Accumulibacter sp.: one gene and its partner. The protein of the gene in region 1 interacts with the protein of each later gene in a pairwise test. Links are inferred from orthologs where the notes say so. Each region holds a gene or a part of one and is shown on either strand. Other genes may lie near its edges.

Evidence for each region.
Region 2: the proteins of hflC (region 1) and ftsH interact in binary tests that used the Escherichia coli proteins (3 or more experiments, as listed by UniProt). The link is inferred for Accumulibacter sp. from one-to-one orthologs.

Annotation. Positions count from the first base shown.
Region 1 is NZ_JAZKUG010000001.1:2,914,778-2,924,365, reverse strand. The notes cover bases 184-2,958. They hold hflC (protease modulator HflC), read right to left. Parts: upstream 2,123-2,958; coding sequence 1,244-2,122; downstream 184-1,243. Other genes in these bases: hflK (FtsH protease activity modulator HflK), read right to left, coding at 2,134-2,958; V5B60_RS13040 (DUF2065 domain-containing protein), read right to left, coding at 1,062-1,247; V5B60_RS13045 (ATP phosphoribosyltransferase regulatory subunit), read right to left, coding at 184-1,065. In the rest of the region: more of V5B60_RS13045, read right to left, coding at 1-183; more of hflK, read right to left, coding at 2,959-3,402; GTPase HflX, read right to left, coding at 3,423-4,601; RNA chaperone Hfq, read right to left, coding at 4,712-4,948; V5B60_RS13015 (hypothetical protein), read left to right, coding at 5,135-5,320; V5B60_RS13010 (sensor domain-containing protein), read right to left, coding at 5,383-8,451; V5B60_RS13005 (diguanylate cyclase domain-containing protein), read right to left, coding at 8,455-9,588.
Region 2 is NZ_JAZKUG010000001.1:492,079-501,885, reverse strand. Bases 1-2,994 are described here. They hold ftsH (ATP-dependent zinc metalloprotease FtsH), read left to right. Parts: upstream 1-551; coding sequence 552-2,438; downstream 2,439-2,994. Other genes in these bases: folP (dihydropteroate synthase), read left to right, coding at 2,534-2,994; V5B60_RS02295 (RlmE family RNA methyltransferase), read left to right, coding at 1-432. Outside these bases: more of folP, read left to right, coding at 2,995-3,334; glmM (phosphoglucosamine mutase), read left to right, coding at 3,555-4,922; V5B60_RS02275 (exo-beta-N-acetylmuramidase NamZ family protein), read right to left, coding at 5,011-6,222; V5B60_RS02270 (DOMON-like domain-containing protein), read right to left, coding at 6,222-6,815; V5B60_RS02265 (CobW family GTP-binding protein), read right to left, coding at 6,960-8,024; V5B60_RS02260 (Fur family transcriptional regulator), read right to left, coding at 8,021-8,482; peptide-methionine (R)-S-oxide reductase MsrB, read left to right, coding at 8,845-9,351; peptide-methionine (S)-S-oxide reductase MsrA, read left to right, coding at 9,348-9,807. UniProt on the Escherichia coli protein: Acts as a processive, ATP-dependent zinc metallopeptidase for both cytoplasmic and membrane proteins. Plays a role in the quality control of integral membrane proteins.

The DNA of each region.
Region 1 (9,588 bases):
CGGCAGCAATTCGACAACCACTGCACCCTCTGCGCGCAGCGCGGCGATCGCCTGCGCCAGGGTGCTGCCTGCCGCCGCGCACGGGGCGAGGATCGCGCCCGGCTGAGGCGAGCTTGCCCGCAGCCGGGCCAGCTCGCGCAGGTCGAGCGAGAAACCGGTCGCCGGCCGCGCTCGGCCAAAGACACTGCCGACGCCGTCGTAACGGCCGCCACGGGCGATCGCCGTCGAGTAGCCCGGGCAATAGGCGGCGAAGACGACACCATTGTGATAGTGGTACCCTCGCAGGTCGGCGAGATCGAAGGAAAGTGGCAGATCGGGGAGCGAGACCTGCAATTCCTGCAGCGTCGCCAACGCGGCGACGATCCCCGGCAAGGGGGGCAGTTCCCGCCTCGCGCGAGCCAGGATGTCGACGTCGCCGTAGAGTTCCGGCAGCACGAGCAGTGCGCTGCGCCAGGGCTCGTCGAGACGGCGGCAGGTGTCGGCCAGACCGGGCAGATCCTTGCCCTGCAGCAACAGCAGCAGGGTCGCTTCGAGTTCGCCGTCGACACAGGCGGCTGCGGCCAGGGCGCGAAAGACGGCGACATGGCCAAGGTCGATGCGCGCCGCGCTGACCTCGGCCGCGGCCAGCGTGGCGGCCATCAGCCGAATGACCTCACGGTCGGCAGCGACGCCGGCGTGACCGTAGAGCTCGGCCCCGAGCTGTATCGGCTCGCGGCTGGCACCGAGCGCCGCGGGCAGCGTGTGCAGCACGCTGTCGCAATAGCACAGGCGGGTGACACCCTGCCGGTTGAGCAGATGGGCGTCGATCCGCGCCACCTGCGGCGTCATGTCGGCCCGCACGCCGAGGGTGCGGCCGGAGAGCTGATCGACGAGCTTGAAGGTGCGCAACCGCAGATCCTGGCCGGAGCCGGTGAGCAGCGACTCGAGATGCTCGAGCAACGGCGGCAGGACCAGTTCGTAGCCATGCACGCGAAACAGGTCGAGCAGCCGGCGGCGCATGGTCTCGATGCGCGCGGCCTCGGCCGGCAGGGCGTCGGCGATGTGCTCGGGCAGCAGCCAGTTCATCGGAAGATCATCAACAGCACCAGCCCGACGAGCATCGAGGTCAGCCCGACGAAACGGATCTGCCCATCGCTGAAGCGGATGAGGCGACGGAAGGTCTCGCGCCAGGTGGATGGGGCGACGAAGGGTAGCAGTCCCTCGACCACCAGCATCAGGGCCAGCGCCAGCAGCAGGTTGTCGATCATTTGCCGGCTTTGTCGCCGCCGCGGCCCATGCTCTTCATGTACTTGAAGAAATCCGAATTCGGCTCGACGACGATCACGTCGTTCTTGCCCTTGAAGCTGTTGCGGTAGGCTTCGAGACTGCGATAGAAAGCGTAGAAGTCGGGATGGTTCTCGAAGGCCTGGGCGTAGATCGCGGTCGCTCGGGCATCGCCCTCACCCTTCATCTTCTGCGCATCGCGATAGGCTTCGGCAACGATCACCTCGCGCTGCTTGTCGGCGTCGGCACGAATCTTCTCCGCTTCGGCAAAGCCCTGTGAACGCAGTTCGTTGGCCACCCGCTTGCGCTCGGCGTCCATCCGGCGGTAGACCGAATCGCTGACGTCGCTCGGCAGTTCGACCCGCTTGACGCGCACGTCGACGATCTGGACGCCGATCTTGCGTGCGTCGAGGTCGGCCTTCTCGCGCATCTGCTCCATGATCTTGTTGCGCTCACCCGAAACGACATCATGCACGGTCCGCTTGCCGAACTCCTCGCGCAGGCCGGCATTGACGGTCTGTGACAAGCGCGTCTTGGCACGCCCCTCGTCGCCGGCCACCGAGATGTAGTAGAGCTTGGGATCGACGATGCGCCACTTCGTGAAGGAGTCGACCAGGACGTTCTTCTTTTCCGAAGTGATGAAACGCTCCGGCTCGGGATTGTCGAGCGTCAGGATGCGACGGTCGAAGTAGCGCACGTTCTGGATCAGTGGCCACTTGAAGTACAGTCCGGGCTCCTCGATCACTTCGCGAATCTCGCCGAGCTGGAAGACGATCGCGCTTTGCCGCTGGTCGACCGTGAAGATGGTCGCACCGAGCAGGACGAGGACCGCAACGAACGTGCCGACGATGAAGTTCATTCCGCCTTTCATCAGCGGGCCTCCCGATCACGCTGACGCAGCGTCTCGCGCGAACGCGTATCGCCCTTCTCGACGACCTGCGGCGGCACTTCGTTGGACACCGCAGGCGACGGCCGCGATGGCTGCGGCGCTTCCGGAGCGCCGCCGGCAGGCGCCGCCGCCACTGCTCCGGCCGCCTGCATCAGTTTGTCGAGCGGCAGGTAGAGCAGATTGCCCTGCCCCTTGGCATCCACCAACACCTTGCTGGTGTTCGAATAGACCTGCTGCATGGTTTCGAGATACATCCGGCTGCGTGTCACCTCCGGTGCCTTGGCATACTCGCTGACGATCTGCCGGAAGCGGCTGGCATCACCCTCGGCGCTGAGGGTGACGCGCTTCTGGTAACCCTCCGCTTCCTCGAGCAGCCTCGCTGCCGTGCCGCGAGCCTTCGGAATCACGTCGTTGGCGTAGGCCTGGCCCTCGTTCTTCTGCCGCTCGCGGTCCTGCGACGCCTTGACCGCATCGTCGAACGCCGCTTGCACCTGTTCCGGCGGCTGTGCGTTCTGCATCGTCACCTTGGAAATCAGGATGCCGGTCTGGTAACGATCGAGGATCTCCTGCATCAGCTTCGCCGCCACCGCGGCAATCTGCTCGCGCCCCTCGTAGAGCACGAAATCCATCCGGTTCTTGCCGACGATCTCGCGGATGGCCGTTTCCGCCACCTGCATGACGGAGTCGTCGGGATTGCGATTGTTGAAGACGTAGTCGACCGGATCGTTGAGGAACCACTGAACCGCAAACTGGATGTTGATGATGTTCTCGTCGTCGGTGAGCATCAGTGCTTCCTTGAGCACCTTGTTCTTCTCACTGCCACGGTAGCCGATCTCGACCGTGCGCACGCCGGAAACGTTGACCAGTTCATGCGACTGGATCGGATACGGCAGCCGCCAACGCAGGCCGGGGTCGGTACTCTCCTTGTAGCGACCGAACTGCAGCACCAGCCCGCGCTGCGAGGCGTCCACGATGTAGAAACCACTCGCCAGCCAGACGACGACGACGAGCGCCAGCAGCAGACCGATGCCACCACCGAGAAAACGCGGGTTGAATTGTACCGGCGGCCGATCGCCACCCCGATCACCGCCGCGATCGCCACCACCGCCGCGCTTGCCGTCGAATATCCCCGACAGGCGGCGATTGAGGTCGCGCCACAACTGCTCGAGGTCCGGTGGCCCTTGGTTGGGGCGACGGCCGCCGCCATCATCACCGCCGCGGTTGCCCCACTGCGGGTCATTCAGCGACATCAACACGCCAAGGCTAGAAATCATGGGGAACCATCCGAATCAAGATGCTTATCCACAGCCTGCAGGACCGCCGCACCAGAAGCGCCCCGGCTGGTCCCGCCCGTCTTCAACAGAGCGATCTCGGCCAGCGCTGCGCGCAGCAGGGGCAGCCCCTGACCGCCGATGGCGCTGACGCGAACGCGCCGGATTCTACCATACTCGTCCCGCTCGACCGAAGGCGGCAGGCCGGTGAGATCAAGCTTGTTGAGCACCATCAGTTGCGGCACGCCAGCCGCCCCGATCTCGACCAGCACCTGGTTGACGTCCGCCACCTGGTCGTCGCGCGCCGGACTCGCCGAGTCGACGACGTGCAACAACAGGTCCGCCTCCGCCGTTGCCTCGAGTGTCGCATGGAAGGCCGCAACCAGCGAATGCGGCAGCTTGCGGATGAAACCGACGGTATCCGAAAGAACGATGTGCCCTGCCTCAGGCAACCAGAGCTTGCGTGTCGTCGTGTCGAGCGTGGCGAACAACTGGTCTGCGGCATAGACGCCGGCATGCGTCAACGCATTGAACAGGGTCGACTTGCCGGCGTTGGTATAGCCGACGAGCGAGACATTCAGCAGTTCGCCGCGTGCCCGCGCCTTGCGCTGCACCCCGCGTTGGCGCTCGAGGCGGGCCAGGCGTCCCTTGAGCGTGCGCACGCGGATGCCGAGCAGGCGGCGGTCGGTCTCGAGCTGCGTCTCACCCGGGCCGCGCAGGCCGATGCCGCCCGTCTGCCGCTCGAGGTGGGTCCAGCCACGCACCAGACGGGTTGCCAGATGCTCGAGCTGCGCCAGTTCGACTTGCAGCTTGCCCTCGGAACTCTTCGCCCGCTGCGCGAAGATGTCGAGAATGAGGCTGGTCCGGTCGATGACGCGGCACTGCAACGCCCGCTCCAGGTTGCGCTCCTGGGCAGCACTCAGTTCATGGTTGAAGATCACCAGTTCGGCCGCATGCGCCGCCAGCTCGGCTGCGATCGCCTCGACCTTGCCCTTGCCGGCATAGGTCGCCGCATCGGGAGCATGTCGGCGACCCTGCACGACCGCGCACACTTCGGCACCTGCCGACCTCGCCAGCAGACAGACTTCTTCGATCTGCTCGGCGAGATCATCGCCGCCGAAGTCGAGCTGAACGATGATCGCGCGCTCGACGCCGGACCGGCGTTCAGCTCCCGCCATTGTGGTGCGCCGACGTCAACAGGCGGGCACTGCCAGGCATTCCCCGTCCGGTCGCACGCGCACGGCGACGCGCAGCCGGATGGCTGCGTGCCAGCACGACGACAGACCGCTCACCCCTCGTCGGTCTCGTGCTGCAGGGTGATCGGCCGCGACGGCACGACCGTCGAGATGGCGTGCTTGTACACCATCTGGGTGACCGAGTTCTTGAGCAGGACGACATACTGATCGAAGGAATCGATCTGTCCCTGCAATTTGATGCCGTTTACGAGGTAAATCGAAACCGGTACGCGCTCGCGCCGCAGCGTGTTGAGAAACGGGTCTTGTAGGAGTTGCCCTTTGTTTGTCATCCTTGAAGCTCCATCCTGATGGGGTTTGCGTTGTTGAGGTTCGAGAATAATTGATTTTCTCGCCGCATGCCAGCGCGGGCGAGACAATCGATGACGCGGCGCCGCCGGCCTGGGCTTTCAGCACTTCCTTTGCGGCACGGTCACGGGTAGCATGACTGCCACTCAACCACCCGCGAGGCAATGCGCATGGACCTGGAAACCATCGACTGGGGTGCCGTCGCCCTCGGCATCAGTGTCGCTGCCGGACTGCTGTGGGGCCTGGTTTTCTTTCTGCGGCAGAACCGAAAGGATCTCGAAAGCCTCAATCGGACGCTGCGCGACGAGAGCGACGAGAGCGACCAGGCCGGGGACAACCCGCCAGGTTCGACCTGAAAACCACACGCCCGAGCCAGTCGGCCGCCAACCGTCAGCGACGCCCGCAGCAGGGTACCGGATCAGTGGCGCTCGAGGAAGGCCTCGAAGTCGGCCAGCGGCAACGGCCGGCTGAACAGATAGCCTTGATAGGCGTGACAGCCGTGCCCCGCCAGGACGTCGCGCTGGGCGACCGTCTCGACACCCTCGGCGATCACCTCCAGGCCGAGGCTGTGCGCCAGCGCGACGACCGTGCGTGCGATCGCCTCGTCATTGGCGTCGCTGAGCAGATCGCGGACGAATGACTGGTCGATCTTCAACTGGTCGAGCGGCAACCGCTTGAGGTACGACAGCGACGAGTAGCCGGTGCCGAAGTCGTCGAGCGAGAAGCCGACTCCGCGCGCCTTCAACGCAGCCATCTTGGCGATGATGTCCTGCACGTTGTCGAGCAGCATGCTCTCGGTGAGTTCCAACTTGAGGTTGCGGGGACTGGCACCAGCCGCGTCGAGAGCGGCCAGCACCTGGTCGACGAAGTTCGGCTGCCGCAACTGGCGTGCGCTGACGTTGACCGAAAGCGAAAATTGCGACAGGCCTGCCCTTGCCGACCAGACTGCGATCTGAGCACAGGCGGTCTGCAGGACCCACTGGCCCAGAGGAAGGATCAACCCGGTTTCTTCGGCGATGGGGATGAACTCGCCCGGCGAGACCAGGCCGCGCTGCGCGTGTTGCCAGCGCAGCAGCGCCTCGGCGCCGAGCAGCCGGCCATCCAGGCCGACCTGCGGCTGATAACAGAGGAAGAACTCGCCCGCCTGCAGCGCCTGCCGCAGATCCCGCTCGAGTGCAGCGCGTGCGCTGACCACCGCCTGCATCCGGGGATCGAAGAAGCGCAGGGTGTTGCGTCCCATCGCCTTGGCCTCGTACATCGCCAGATCGGCCCTCTTCATCAGTTCGTCGATGTCATCCTGTTGTCCGTCGAAGAGCGTCACGCCGACACTCGGCGTGTTGTGGTACTCGTGCTCGCCGAGATCGTACGGCCGGTTGAGAACGGCGAGGATCTTTTCGCCAACGATCCGGCACTGGCTTGCCGCATCCTCCTTCCGCGCTCCGAGGTCCTCTAGCATGACCACGAACTCGTCGCCCCCCAGACGGGCAACGGTATCGCGTTCCCGCACACAGTCGCTCAGCCGGCGGGCAACCTGCTGCAGCAGGAGGTCCCCCTTTTGGTGGCCGAGCGTGTCGTTGAGCGTCTTGAAGTTGTCGAGGTCGATGAACAGCAGGGCGCCCTGTCGATTCCGACGCGCGCTTGCCGCCATGGCGATGCGCAGGCGGTCATGCAACAGGCGCCGGTTCGGCAGGCTGGTCAGCGCATCGTAGAAGGCGAGTTGCTTGATCTCCTCCTGCGTCGCCTTGCGCAGTGTGATGTCGGTGAGCATCGAGACGTAATGGGTGACCCGGCCGTGGCTGTCGTTAACCGCCGAAATCGTCAGCCACTCGGGATAGATCTCGTCATTCTTGCGCCGGTTCCAGATCTCGCCCTGCCAGGCGCCGGTACGCGCCAGACTCTCGCGCATGGCCGCGTAGAAGAGCGCGTCGTGACGGCCCGAACGCAGGAGTCTGGGCGTCTGCCCGACTGCTTCGGCGGCACTGTAGCCGGTGATGGTGGTGAAGGCCTGGTTGACGCGCAGGATGATCCCGTCGGCGTCGGTGATGAACATCCCCTGCTCCGACTCGAATGCGGTAGCGGCGATCCGCTCCCACTGCTCGGCCTGGCGACGATCGGTGATGTCATGTGACACGACGACGATGCGTCGTGGCTGCCCCTGCTGATCCCGGATCACCCGGCCGACGGAGTGCATGTGCCTGACGCCGCCATCCCGCCGCAGCAGCCGGTACTCGATCGCCTGCCCGGCACCGCTGCGCACCGTCTGGCGAAAGACCTCCTGCACCCGCTCCCTGTCGTCGGGATGGATGTCGGCAAAGGAGTCGGTGCCGGGAAGTTCGCTGGTGTCACCAAAGAACTGCCGGTACGAAGGACTGTTGTAGAGCCGGCGCCCCTGCAGGTCGAGGACGGCGATGTGCTCGCCGATGCTCTCCGAAATCAGCTGAAAGAACTCCTTCTGCTCACGCAGCGATGCTTCCAGCTCCTTCCTCTCGGTGATGTCCTGGGTCGTCCCGAGGCTGCGCACCGCCCGGCCATCCGCGCCAAACTCTACTTCCGCCCGCTGCGCCACCCAGCGCACGCCGCCGTCGGTGATGATGCGCAACTCGCTGTCGAAGGGCTCCCCACGAAGTGCCGCCTCGGTGTACTGCTGCAGGCTGCCACGATCATCCGGATGTACCAGCTTCATGAACCCGGCCAAGCTACCGGTCGAGCCCTCCGGCACGCCAAAGATGCGACAGGCCTCTGCCGACAGGCGAATCGTGCCGCTCGACAAGTCGTAGATCCAGCTGCCGACATGCGCCACCCGCTGTGCCCGACGCAGTTCGGCGGCGTTCGCCAGCAGTTCGGCGCTGCGTTGCTCGAGATCCTGGCCGAGGCGCCGCACGTCGGCGATCCGCCTCTGGTACGCGCGGCGGAGGAAGCGGATCAGCAGCAGCGCGACGACGATCGCCGCCAGCTGGATCAGGGCAAGCATCATTGCCGGCGTCGGTGGCTGAGGTGGCAACCAGTGCAGCAGCTCAGCCAGCAGCAAGGCACTGACCAACACGCCGGTCAAGGTGGCCAGAGCGAGCGCTGCCCACCCTCCTAGAAGCCAGCCACCGGTGATGATCAGAAGCGGATAGAGGATCACCAGCGAGCCACGCAAGCCGCCATAGGACAGGGTGATGCCGACGACAGCAAGCCAGGTGCCCCAGACGAGGACGGCGAGGGAAGCGCGCAGGTTCCCGACCGCGAGAAAGCGCAGCGTCGCAGCCGCGACGACGATCAAGGCAGCCGGTCCGAGCGAGCGCAGAGGCTGCTCCGGAATCAGCAGCAGAATGGTTGCAAGCACTCCGCAGGCCGTGAGCAGGATCGCCCAGCCCGTATATTTCAGGAAGGCGATCGACGGCGCCCAGTACAGCGGCTGATCATCGTCACCACCGACAGGGGCGGTCGCCGGCGCGGGCGAGCGGTTCTCTTCTGCACGGCTCGCCGATTTGCTGACTGCCACGCGTCAGGCTCCCGCAGCTTCGGTCACTACCCGGAAGAACCGGTAGCAGTTGCGCCCGGCCTTCTTCGCGTAATACATCGCCGTATCGGCATTCTTCAGCAACTGGCCGACGTCCTCGCCGTGCTGCGGGTAGACGGTGATGCCGATGCTGACCGAGATGGCGATCGCGTGCGGACCGATCAGGAAGGGCCGCCTGAGTGCCGCCAGTACCTTGTTGGCGACCAGAACGGCATCCATCGCCCGTTCGAGCTGCGCCAGCAGGATCACGAACTCGTCGCCACCGAGACGCGCCACGGTATCCGTTTCGCGCGGCACACAGGATTTCAGGCGCAGGGCCACCTCCTGCAGCAACAGGTCGCCGACGTCGTGCCCGAGCGTGTCATTGACCGGCTTGAACTGGTCGAGATCGAGGAACATCAGGGCAAGCGTCGCCCGGTCCCGGCGCACCTGCGCCAGCGCCTGCGCCAGGCGATCGCTGAGCAGCGCGCGATTCGGCAGATCGGTGAGCTGATCATGGTGGGCGAGGTGCTGGACGCGCTCCTCGCTTGCCTTGCGCTCAGAGATGTCCTGCTTGATGGCGACGAAGTGCTGGATGCGGCCGTTGATGTCGGTCACCGGCGAGATCGTCAGCGCTTCGTCATAGAGGCTGCCGTCCTTGCGCCGGTTGACGAGCTCGCCGCTCCAGACCCGTCCGTCGAGAATCGTCTCCCACATGCGCTGATAGAACTCTTGGTCCTGCTGGCCGGCGTTGAGCATTTCGCTCGGCCTGGTTCCCACGGCGTCTGCCAGGCTGATGCCGGTCATCCGGGTGAACGCCGGGTTGGCCCACACCACCGTCGCATCGACATCGGTGATGACGATGCCGTTGGCGGCGGAGTTCAGCGCCGCCTCGAACAGGCGCAGGCGTGACTCGAGCTTCTGGCGCACGACGGCATGCCGGATCGCACGCCCAAGCCCGTCATGTTCGAACTGTCCCTTGACCAGGTAATCCTGCGCGCCGGCCTCCAGAGCCGCCGCCGCCAACTGATGGTCGTCGGCCCCGGTGAGGACGATGATCGGTACGTCGGGCACCACCGAGCGCATCATCTGCACCGTCGCGATCCCAGCCGAATCGGGCAGCGAGAGGTCGAGCAGGAC
Region 2 (9,807 bases), 2.4 Mb from region 1 along the record:
CAGGTGGTCGCGAAGCGCCAGCAGGGGCGGGGTCAGGTCATCGCGGTCGATATCCTGCCGATGGAGCCGCTGCCCGGAGTCGTCTTCCTGCCGGGCGATTTTCGCGAAACGGAGGTTCTCGACCGCCTGCGGGGACTGTTGAAACAGGAGCGAGCGGGACTTGTACTCTGCGACATGTCGCCCAATATCTCGGGTATCAGCCTGTGTGATCAGGCACAGGGCATGCACCTGTCGGAACTGGCTCTCGATTTCGCGAGCCAATGGCTGCAACCGGAGGGCTGTCTGCTGGTCAAAGTGTTCCAGGGTCTGGGCTTCGACGATTTTTTCGTCCGCATGCGGCAGACCTTCAGGCGGGTGTGCCTGCGCAAGCCGGATGCCTCGCGGGATCGCAGTCGGGAGGTGTATCTTCTCGGCCGGGGCCTGCAAGCCTGACGGGAGCTTGGCGGCGTAATGCTTGATCGTCCGGCTGGGAATCGGTTTAGAATGCAATTCCGCATCCACGGCGGGGCGTCTCGGGAACGGCTGTGCGGGCAGGATGAAGAGGTGACGTATTGAATAACATGTTCAAGAATCTGGCAGTCTGGCTGGTGATCGGTCTCGTCCTGATGACCGTCTTCAACCAGTTCAACAATCGCCAGGTGGCCCAGCAGTCGATGGAGTACTCCCAGTTCATCGAGGAGGTGGGCAAGGGAAACATCGCCAAGGTGGTCATCGAGGGGCGCGTGCTCAAGGCAACGACGACCGATGGGCGCAAGTTGACGAGCTATGCGCCGCCGGATCTCTGGATGGTCTCCGATCTGCTGAAGCATGGCGTCAAGATCGAGGCCAAGCCGGAGGAAGAGCAGTCCTTCCTGATGAGCATTTTCGTCAGCTGGTTCCCGATGCTGCTGCTGATCGGCGTCTGGATCTTCTTCATGCGCCAGATGCAGGGCGGTGGTCGTGGCGGGGCCTTCTCGTTCGGCAAGAGCAAGGCGCGCCTGCTCGATGAGTCGTCCAACACCATCACCTTTGCCGACGTCGCCGGTTGCGACGAGGCGAAGGAGGAGGTGTCGGAACTCGTCGATTTCCTGCGCGACCCGTCCAAGTTCCAGAAGCTTGGTGGGCGCATCCCGAAGGGCGTCCTGCTCGTCGGCAACCCGGGCACCGGCAAGACGTTGCTGGCGAAGGCGATTGCCGGCGAAGCCAAGGTTCCCTTCTTCTCGATTTCCGGCTCGGATTTCGTCGAGATGTTCGTCGGCGTGGGCGCGGCGCGCGTTCGCGACATGTTCGAGAATGCGAAGAAGCATGCGCCCTGCATCATCTTCATCGATGAGCTCGATGCCGTCGGTCGCCAGCGTGGTGCAGGCCTCGGTGGTGGCAACGACGAGCGCGAGCAGACGCTGAACCAGATGCTCGTCGAGATGGACGGTTTCGAAGGCAGTGTCGGGGTGATCGTCATTGCTGCGACCAACCGACCGGACGTTCTGGACCCCGCTCTGATGCGACCGGGTCGCTTCGATCGCCAAGTGGTCGTTCCGCTGCCTGACATCCGGGGTCGCGAACAGATCCTGGTGGTGCACATGCGCAAGGTGCCGCTGTCGCCGGATGTCAAGGCGGACATCATCGCCCGTGGAACCCCAGGTTTTTCTGGTGCCGACCTTGCCAATCTGGTCAATGAGGCGGCGCTTTTCGCCGCGCGCGGCAACAAGCGTCTGGTGGACATGGAGGACTTCGAGAAGGCCAAGGACAAGATCATGATGGGCGCGGAGCGGCGCAGCATGGTGATGAACGAGGACGAGCGGCGCAACACGGCCTACCATGAGGCGGGGCACGCCGTGGTCGCCAAACTCATGCCGAAGTCGGACCCGGTACACAAGGTGACGATCATTCCGCGTGGGCGTGCCCTCGGGTTGACGATGCAGTTGCCGGAGGAGGATCGCTACGCCTACGACCGCATCTATCTGATGAGTCGGATCGCCGTTCTCTTTGGCGGTCGGATTGCCGAAGAGCTGTTCATGAACCAGATGACGACCGGCGCCTCGAACGATTTCGAGCGCGCGACGCAGATGGCACGCGACATGGTCACCCGCTACGGCATGTCGGATGCACTGGGGCCGATGGTGTATGGCGAGAATGAAGGCGAGGTTTTCCTCGGACGATCGGTGACAACGCACAAGAACATGTCGGAAGCGACGATGGAAAAGGTCGATCGCGAGATCCGCCGCATCATCGACGAGCAGTACGCCCTCGCTCGCCGCCTGCTCGAGGAGCACCGCGACAAGGTCGAGGCGATGGCGTCGGCGTTGCTCGAACTTGAGACGATCGACGCCGATCAGATCAATGACGTCATGCAGGGCAAGCCGCCGCGTCCGCCAAAGCAGACACAGTTGCCGCCGGCCAACAAGAGCGACCACAATGCGCCGGATGCAGCGCCGAGCGCGCCACCGGCACCCGCCTGAACCGAGAGCGCTCTCGTTCTCGTTCGGCTGATCAGCCAGGCTGCTGCATGCTGCGTTGCGGATCCTTTCGACTCGCCGTCGATCGCCCATTGCTCATGGGCATCGTGAACCTGACGGCCGATTCCTTCTCGGGAGATGGGCTTGCCGGCGACACTGCAGCGGCGGTGGCGCAGGCCCAGCGGCAGATCGACGCCGGCGCCGATCTGCTCGATCTCGGTGCCGAATCCTCCCGTCCCGGAGCGCTACCGGTGACGGCAGAGGACGAACTGCATCGGCTCCTGCCGGTACTTGCGGGACTCGCCGGCTGTGGCGTACCCATCTCGGTCGATACCTACAAGCCGGAGGTGATGCGGGCGGCACTGCGGCACGGCGCGTCGATGATCAATGACATCCATGGCTTGTGCATGCCGGGAGCCATGGAGGCGGTAGCAGAGAGCGACTGCGCGGTCTGCCTGATGCACATGCAGGGGCAACCGCTGACCATGCAGCGGCAGCCCTCGTACCGCGATGTCGTCGCCGAGGTGCGGGAGTTCCTGCGGTGCCGGGTACGGGCGGCGAGGGAGGCCGGGATCAGCGACGATCGTCTCCTGCTCGACCCGGGCTTCTGCTTCGGCAAGACCCTGCAGCACAACCTCGACCTGCTGCGCGCTCTCGAGCAACTGGCCAGCGACGGTCTGCCTGTGCTGGCCGGCCTCTCGCGCAAGTCGATGCTTGGCGCCATCACCGGGCGCCCGCTCGGCGAGCGCCTTGCGGCCAGCATCGCCGCCGCGGTGGTGGCTGTCGAGCGTGGGGCGCGTGTCCTGAGGGTGCACGATGTGGCCGAAACGCGCGATGCGCTGGCGGTCTGGCAGGCGGCGCGCGGCACCGATGCGCCGAGGTCGGCGGCGGCAGCTTGACGCGCATCACTCCGGCAGTCCCTGTGGGTTGCCCGGGCGACCTCGGGTCGCAAGCGGCTGTAGTCCGGGACGGCAGCCGCGGGACGTGCATCGCCATGGGCGGCAGCGCCACCTGCAGTCTATGTGCGCTATTTGGCGATCCGCCTGGCCGGCCTGTGGGTAGAATGTCATTTGCGTGACGGGTGCCACTCGGCGCCTGTGCTCAAGGGGAGAGAAAGTCGTGACGAGAAAGTATTTTGGCACCGATGGCGTCCGCGGGCGCGTCGGCGAGGCACCGATCACGCCCGAGTTCGTCATGCGCCTGGGACATGCGGCCGGACGGGTCCTGGCCGCACGCGACAGTACGCGCAGCCATGCCAAGCCGGGCGACCGGCCAGCGGTACTGATTGGCAAAGACACCCGGATCTCGGGCTACATGCTGGAGGCGGCTCTCGAAGCCGGGTTTTCCGCCGCCGGGGTCGATGTCTGTCTGGTCGGGCCGATGCCGACGCCGGCGATTGCCTACCTCACTCGCGCCCTGCGCCTGCAGGCGGGCATCGTCATTTCCGCGTCGCACAACCCGTACTACGACAACGGGATCAAGTTCTTCGCGGCGAACGGAAGCAAGCTGCCCGATGATCTGGAACTCGAGATCGAGGCGGCCCTCGACGAACCGCTGACCTGTGTTCCCTCCGCCGGTCTCGGGCGGGCGCGTCGGATCGGCGACGCCGACGGGCGCTACATCGAGTTCTGCAAGGGCACCTTCCCATTCGAGATGGACCTGCGCGGACTGAAGATCGTCGTCGATTGCGCCAACGGTGCTGCCTATCATCTCGCGCCGCATGTCTTCCATGAGCTGGGGGCAGAAGTCAGCAGCATCGGTACCGAACCGAATGGCCTGAACATCAATCAGGATGTAGGCGCGACCGCTCCTGGAGCTCTGTCGAGGGCGGTCTTGGCGCAGGCGGCCGACATCGGCATTGCCCTCGATGGTGACGCGGACCGCTTGATCATGGTCGATTCGCTGGGCCAGGTCTACGATGGCGACCAGCTGCTGTTTGCCGTCGTGCGCAGCCGATTGCGGCAAGGAGCGGTTGCCGGAGTCGTCGGCACGCTGATGACCAATCTGGCTCTGGAACATGCATTCGGCGAACTCAAGGTTCCGTTTGCCCGCGCGGCCGTCGGCGACCGCTACGTCATGGACCTGCTGCGGCAGAAGGGCTGGCTTTATGGTGGCGAGAACTCGGGACACATCCTGTGTCTTGATCGGCACACGACCGGCGATGGCATCGTCTCTGCACTGCAGGTGTTGTGCGCGCTACGCGAGGAGGGCGGCGATCTGCAGCAGTTGCTGGGCTGTCTGCGGCTGTATCCGCAGAAGCTGATCAACGTCGCGTTGAGCAAGGGATTCCCCTGGCAGGAGCACCCGCTGATCGCGGCCACCCGCACCACGGTGGAGCGCGAGTTGCAGGGGCACGGACGGGTCCTGCTGCGCGCCTCCGGAACCGAGCCTCTGTTGCGAGTGATGGTCGAAGGGCAGGATCCGTTGCTGGTCAACAGCGCTGCCGAGACGCTCGCTGCGGCCGTGCGCGAAGCGGTCTCGTCGTAGCCTGCTGTCGGGGGCGAGAGCCCCGACGAGCACGGTTGGCGATGCCGCGGCGGCGCAGCCATCGTGCGCGCAGCCTCGCCAGTGACTCTCAGTAAAGCAGGAAGTCCTGCCGCATCTGCAGCCACGCGTCCTCGTCAGCGCGGCTGAGGGAATCAAGGTCGTCGGGCGTGGCCGTCGGGTCATCGACCCACTGTCGCAGCGCGGGCGAGCCGTTGATCAGGTCGATCGCCAGCCGATCCGTTTCGTACTCGTAGGGAAAGTCCCGCCATAGCGGGTAGTCCGGCTGCAATCGCCGCAGCACCTTGAAGGCGAGGCTCTGCAAGCGCCAGGGACGGAAACCGTGGTGCCGGTAGGCGCTGTCGTCGACGTGGATCTGGACACCGTGGCACAGCTGCCCGGCGTGTTTGTGGAAGGTCGGCTCGAACCAGCACTCGCGCAGCCGGCAGCCTTGCAGCCAGGCGGGTGCCAGCGAATGCATGCCGGCGATCAGCCGGCGAGCGTCGAGATCCGGTGCGCCAAACAGCTCCAGCGGGCGGGTCGTGCCGCGACCCTCGGAAAGCGAGCTGCCCTCGAGCATCACCGTGCCGGCATAACAGCGCGCCATCGCCAGACTGGCGGCATTGGGGCTCGGGTTGATCCAGCTGCGCTGGCCAGTCGGCCATCCGTAGCCAGGTGCCGCGTCGGGCGCCCAGCCCTGCATCCGGATGACCGTGCAGTCCAGTTCGAGTTCGAACCGGCGGATGAACCAGCAGGCGAGTTCGCCCATCGTCAGGCCATGGCGCATCGGCAGCGGTCCGGCGCCGACGAAGCTCTCCCACCCAGGGCGCAGCAGCAATCCTTCAACCGGCCGCCCGACGGGGTTCGGGCGGTCCAGGATCCACACTTCCTTGCCATGCGAGGCGGCCGCCTCGAGAACGTACAGCAGGGTGGTGATGAAGGTGTAGATGCGGCAGCCCACATCCTGCAGGTCGACCAGCAGGAGGTCGAAGCTCGACATCATTTGCGATGTTGGACGTCGGACCGTGCCGTACAGGCTGAAGACCGGGATTCCGTGCTGCGGATCGAAGAACTCGGCCGACTCGACCATGTTGTCCTGCTTGTCGCCGCGCAATCCGTGCTGCGGTCCGAAGGCGGCCGTCAGCCGCACATCGTCCAGCGCTGCGAGCGCGTCGAGCGCATGCGTCATGTCGGCGCTGACCGATGCCGGGTGGGCGAGCAGCGCCAGCCGGCGGCCGCGCAGGGGTTGCCGCAGGTCGCTGTCGCCGAGCAAACGGTCGAGGCCGGAGAGGAACGCGGGCATCAGGAATCCCTTCGGGCGGATCGGCTTGCCGGGGCGAGTTCGAGGCGGAAGCCGTCGCGATGATGAAAATCGGGCAGATCAGCCGGATGGTGCAGTGCCCAGTAACTGTGGCTGCCGTCGACGACATCGGCCGCCTCGATGACCGCGGCGAGGCCGATCTGCAGGGTCGCCGCGGCGGCATTCGCCGGCAAGGCAGCAGCGGCGATCAACACCTCGACTTCGAGGCGGCCGGCAGACAGCCTGGCGGTCAGCCGCGGTGCCGGTAGCGGTATGGCCACGGCTATCGGTTGGCGGTAGCCGGCGAACGCGTAGCTCGCCCACTCGCCGGACGGCGAGAAGTTGAACTCCTGATACGCAGTCTCGCCCGCGATGCCGGTGAAGGCCTCGAAGCAGCTGTGTTCCCAGAGGCCATCGGCACGCCGGGGAGCCGTTGGTGGCGGGATTCGCAGGCGCACCATGTCACCGCGCAGCCGATAGGCCAGCACCAGGTCGCCGCTGGCGGTGCGTTCTGCCCGGGCTTCGACCGATCGCACCACGGGCGCCGGCGTCGCCGGGTGGCAGAGCAGGGTCAGCGGGAATTCGTTGATCGGCATCGGAGATCCTGTGACGGATCGGCAGGAGCCAGGATTCTACTCTCTGTGCGGGCTGTCGCGACGGGGTGCGCGCACGCTCGCTGACCATCGTGACCGAAGCCGCCACCTTCCGCCGTGGGCTGCCGACGGATCATCTGCTGCCGGTCACACTTCTCCTTTTGCCGGGGTGCCACAGAACATGATGAAGGCCTGATCTATGATCTGTCGCTCGAGCGCCCGGACGATGAACACCAGCCTGCTCTGCCGGTCGTCGTCCGGCCATTCGGGCAGTGATGCTGCCGGATAGCGCATGTGCTGCACACACTGCACGACGCGTGGCCCGACCTCGTCGGCGACAGCGACGAGGCCCTTGACGCGCAGGATGCGGTCACCACAGGTGGCGAGCAGGACATCGATCGCTTCACTGAAGTCCGGCCAAGCGAAGGGCTCGGCGAAGCGCAGGACGAAGGAATGAACCAGTGCGTCATGGCGATTGACGTCATGGACGTGCAGATCCTGCCGCCAGGCGTCGTGTTCCGCCTTGACCTTCTCCTCGGCCAGCCAGCGCCGGACGTCGGCTGTCTTGCCAGCGGGGTCGTAGAGCCCGCAGCCGAGTACCTGCCCGGCATCAATGTGGCCGTGCGCGACCTCGATCTGCGGTGCGCCGGGGTTCGCCCGGCGCAGTCGTCGCGCCAGGGTGGCGAGCTCAGCCGGCTCGGCCAGGTCACACTTGGTCAACAACAGGCGATCGGCCATCGCCACTTGCCGCACGGCCTCGAAATGGCGTCCCAGCTGGCGGTTCGCATGGGTCGCGTCGACTGCCGTCACGACGCCATCGATGCGAAAGCGCTCGGCGATGAAGAAATCCTCGAGCAGCGTGTACAGTACCGGCGCCGGATCGGCCAACCCGGTGGTTTCGATCAGGACGCGGGAGAAGGTAGGGATCTCGCGCCGCAGGCGGCGCATGAACAGGTCGCGCAGGCTGCGTGCAAGCTCGCCGCGGACGCTGCAGCAGAGGCAGCCGGAAGCGAGAACGAGGACGTTGTCGTCCACCTTGTCGACCAGGTGATGGTCGATCGCGACCTCGCCGAATTCATTGATCAGCACCGCCGCATCGGCCATCGCCGGTTGCCGCAGGAGATGGTTGAGCAACGTGGTCTTGCCGGCACCGAGGAAGCCAGCCAGGATGGTCACCGGAATCGCCCGTTCGGGCGACGGCACTGCGCTCACTGCGGGCTGCCCGCGCACTGCGCGCAGCGTCCGCGCAGATCGAGTTCGATGCGTGACAGCAAGAACCCCTCCGGCAGCATCGGGGGTGGCGGCGGTGCGGCGTCGAGGCAGAACACACGCCCGCACCCGTCGCAGCGGAAATGGGTATGGGCCGAATGCTCGCTGCCGCTGGCGGCGGAAAAGCGGAAGGTCCGTCGCGTGTCCGCGTTCCGGTGCGCCAGCCCGGTCGCGACCAGCCAGTCGAGCACGCGGTAGAGCGTGACGCGATCGAGCGCCAGATCGCCGAGGGACTCTTCGATCTCATGGTGGCTGAGTGCGGTCGGTGCCGATCGCAGCAGGCGGAGGACGCGAACGCGGGCCGGCGTGGCGCGGGCGCCGGCGCGGCGAATCAGACGGGCTGCACGCTCGGCCTCGCTTTCGCTCGGCTGTTCGCCACTGCGGATGATGGCAGGCTTCATGATCGGGAATTAGAACATGGCTGCCGGGCAGCTGCAACTCTGTTGCAGCTGCCCGGCAGCCATGCGTGATCTGGCGTAAGGTGTGGTCCCGTCTGGCGACCAATGGGGGCAGCCCGGCAGCGGGCTTGGCCGCAGAGAGGTCAGGACAGTGGCCCGTGCTGTGGCGCCTGCCGTCCCTTTCTCCAGCGGCAACGGGCGGGGAACTGCCGCCGCGGCGTCGTTGCCGAAGAAGCATCGTCGGTGCGCGCGCGATGAGCTTTGTCTGCGATCACGCACGGCCCGGGGTACATCTGGCGCGACACTCTCCGATGCCGGTTCCAGTCGTCGGCGCCGTCTGCTTTATCGTCCTGTTGGAGCGCATCATGAATCGTTGTCAGACACTGAAATGGTTGAACCACATCTCGACCTGCATCGTCCCGGAGGCGACGGCTGGTCCCGCGGCGACTCGTGACCACGGTCGGCTCGAAAAATCGCAAGCCGAGTGGGCGACCCTGCTGCCGCTGCCCGCCTATCGTGTCCTCTTCGAAGAGGACACCGAACGCGCCGGAAGCAGTCCATTGAACCACGAGAAGGGCGACGGCACCTTCGTTTGTGCTGCCTGCTGCCTGCCGCTCTTCGACAGCGCAGCGAAATACGACAGCGGCACCGGCTGGCCCAGCTTCTGGCAGCCGTTGCCCGGCGCGATTGCCACGCGGACCGACTTCAAACTGATCTACCCGCGCACCGAGTATCACTGCAGCCGCTGCGGTGGGCATCAGGGGCACGTCTTCAAGGATGGTCCGCAGCCAACCGGCAAGCGCTACTGCAACAATGGCGTGGCGCTTCGCTTCGTGCCGCGCGGCGAGCAACTGCCGGAACTGCGCACATGAGCCGGGCCGTCGTCGGTGTGCTGCTGCTCCTCATTGCGGGTCCGCTTGCCGCGGCCGATGGGGCCGCCGCCAAGCCGGGCGAGGTGCGCACAGCGATCTTTGCCGGTGGATGCTTCTGGTGCAGCGAGGCGGACTTCGAAAAGCTGCCGGGAGTCATCGCGGTGGAGTCGGGCTATACCGCCGGGCGTACGGCCAGCCCCACCTATGAGCAGGTCAGCGCGGGCGGCACGGGCCATACCGAGGCGGTGCGCGTCACTTATGACGCGCGGCGGATCAGCTACGTCCAGCTCCTGGACCACTTCTGGCGCCACATCGATCCGACCGTCAGGAACCGCCAGTTCTGCGACGTCGGTTCGCAGTATCGCAGCGGCATCTACTGGCAGAACGAAGTCGAGCGCAAGGCTGCCGAGAGCAGCCGGGATGCCCTGTTGGCCAGCGGCAAGGTGCCGCGGATCG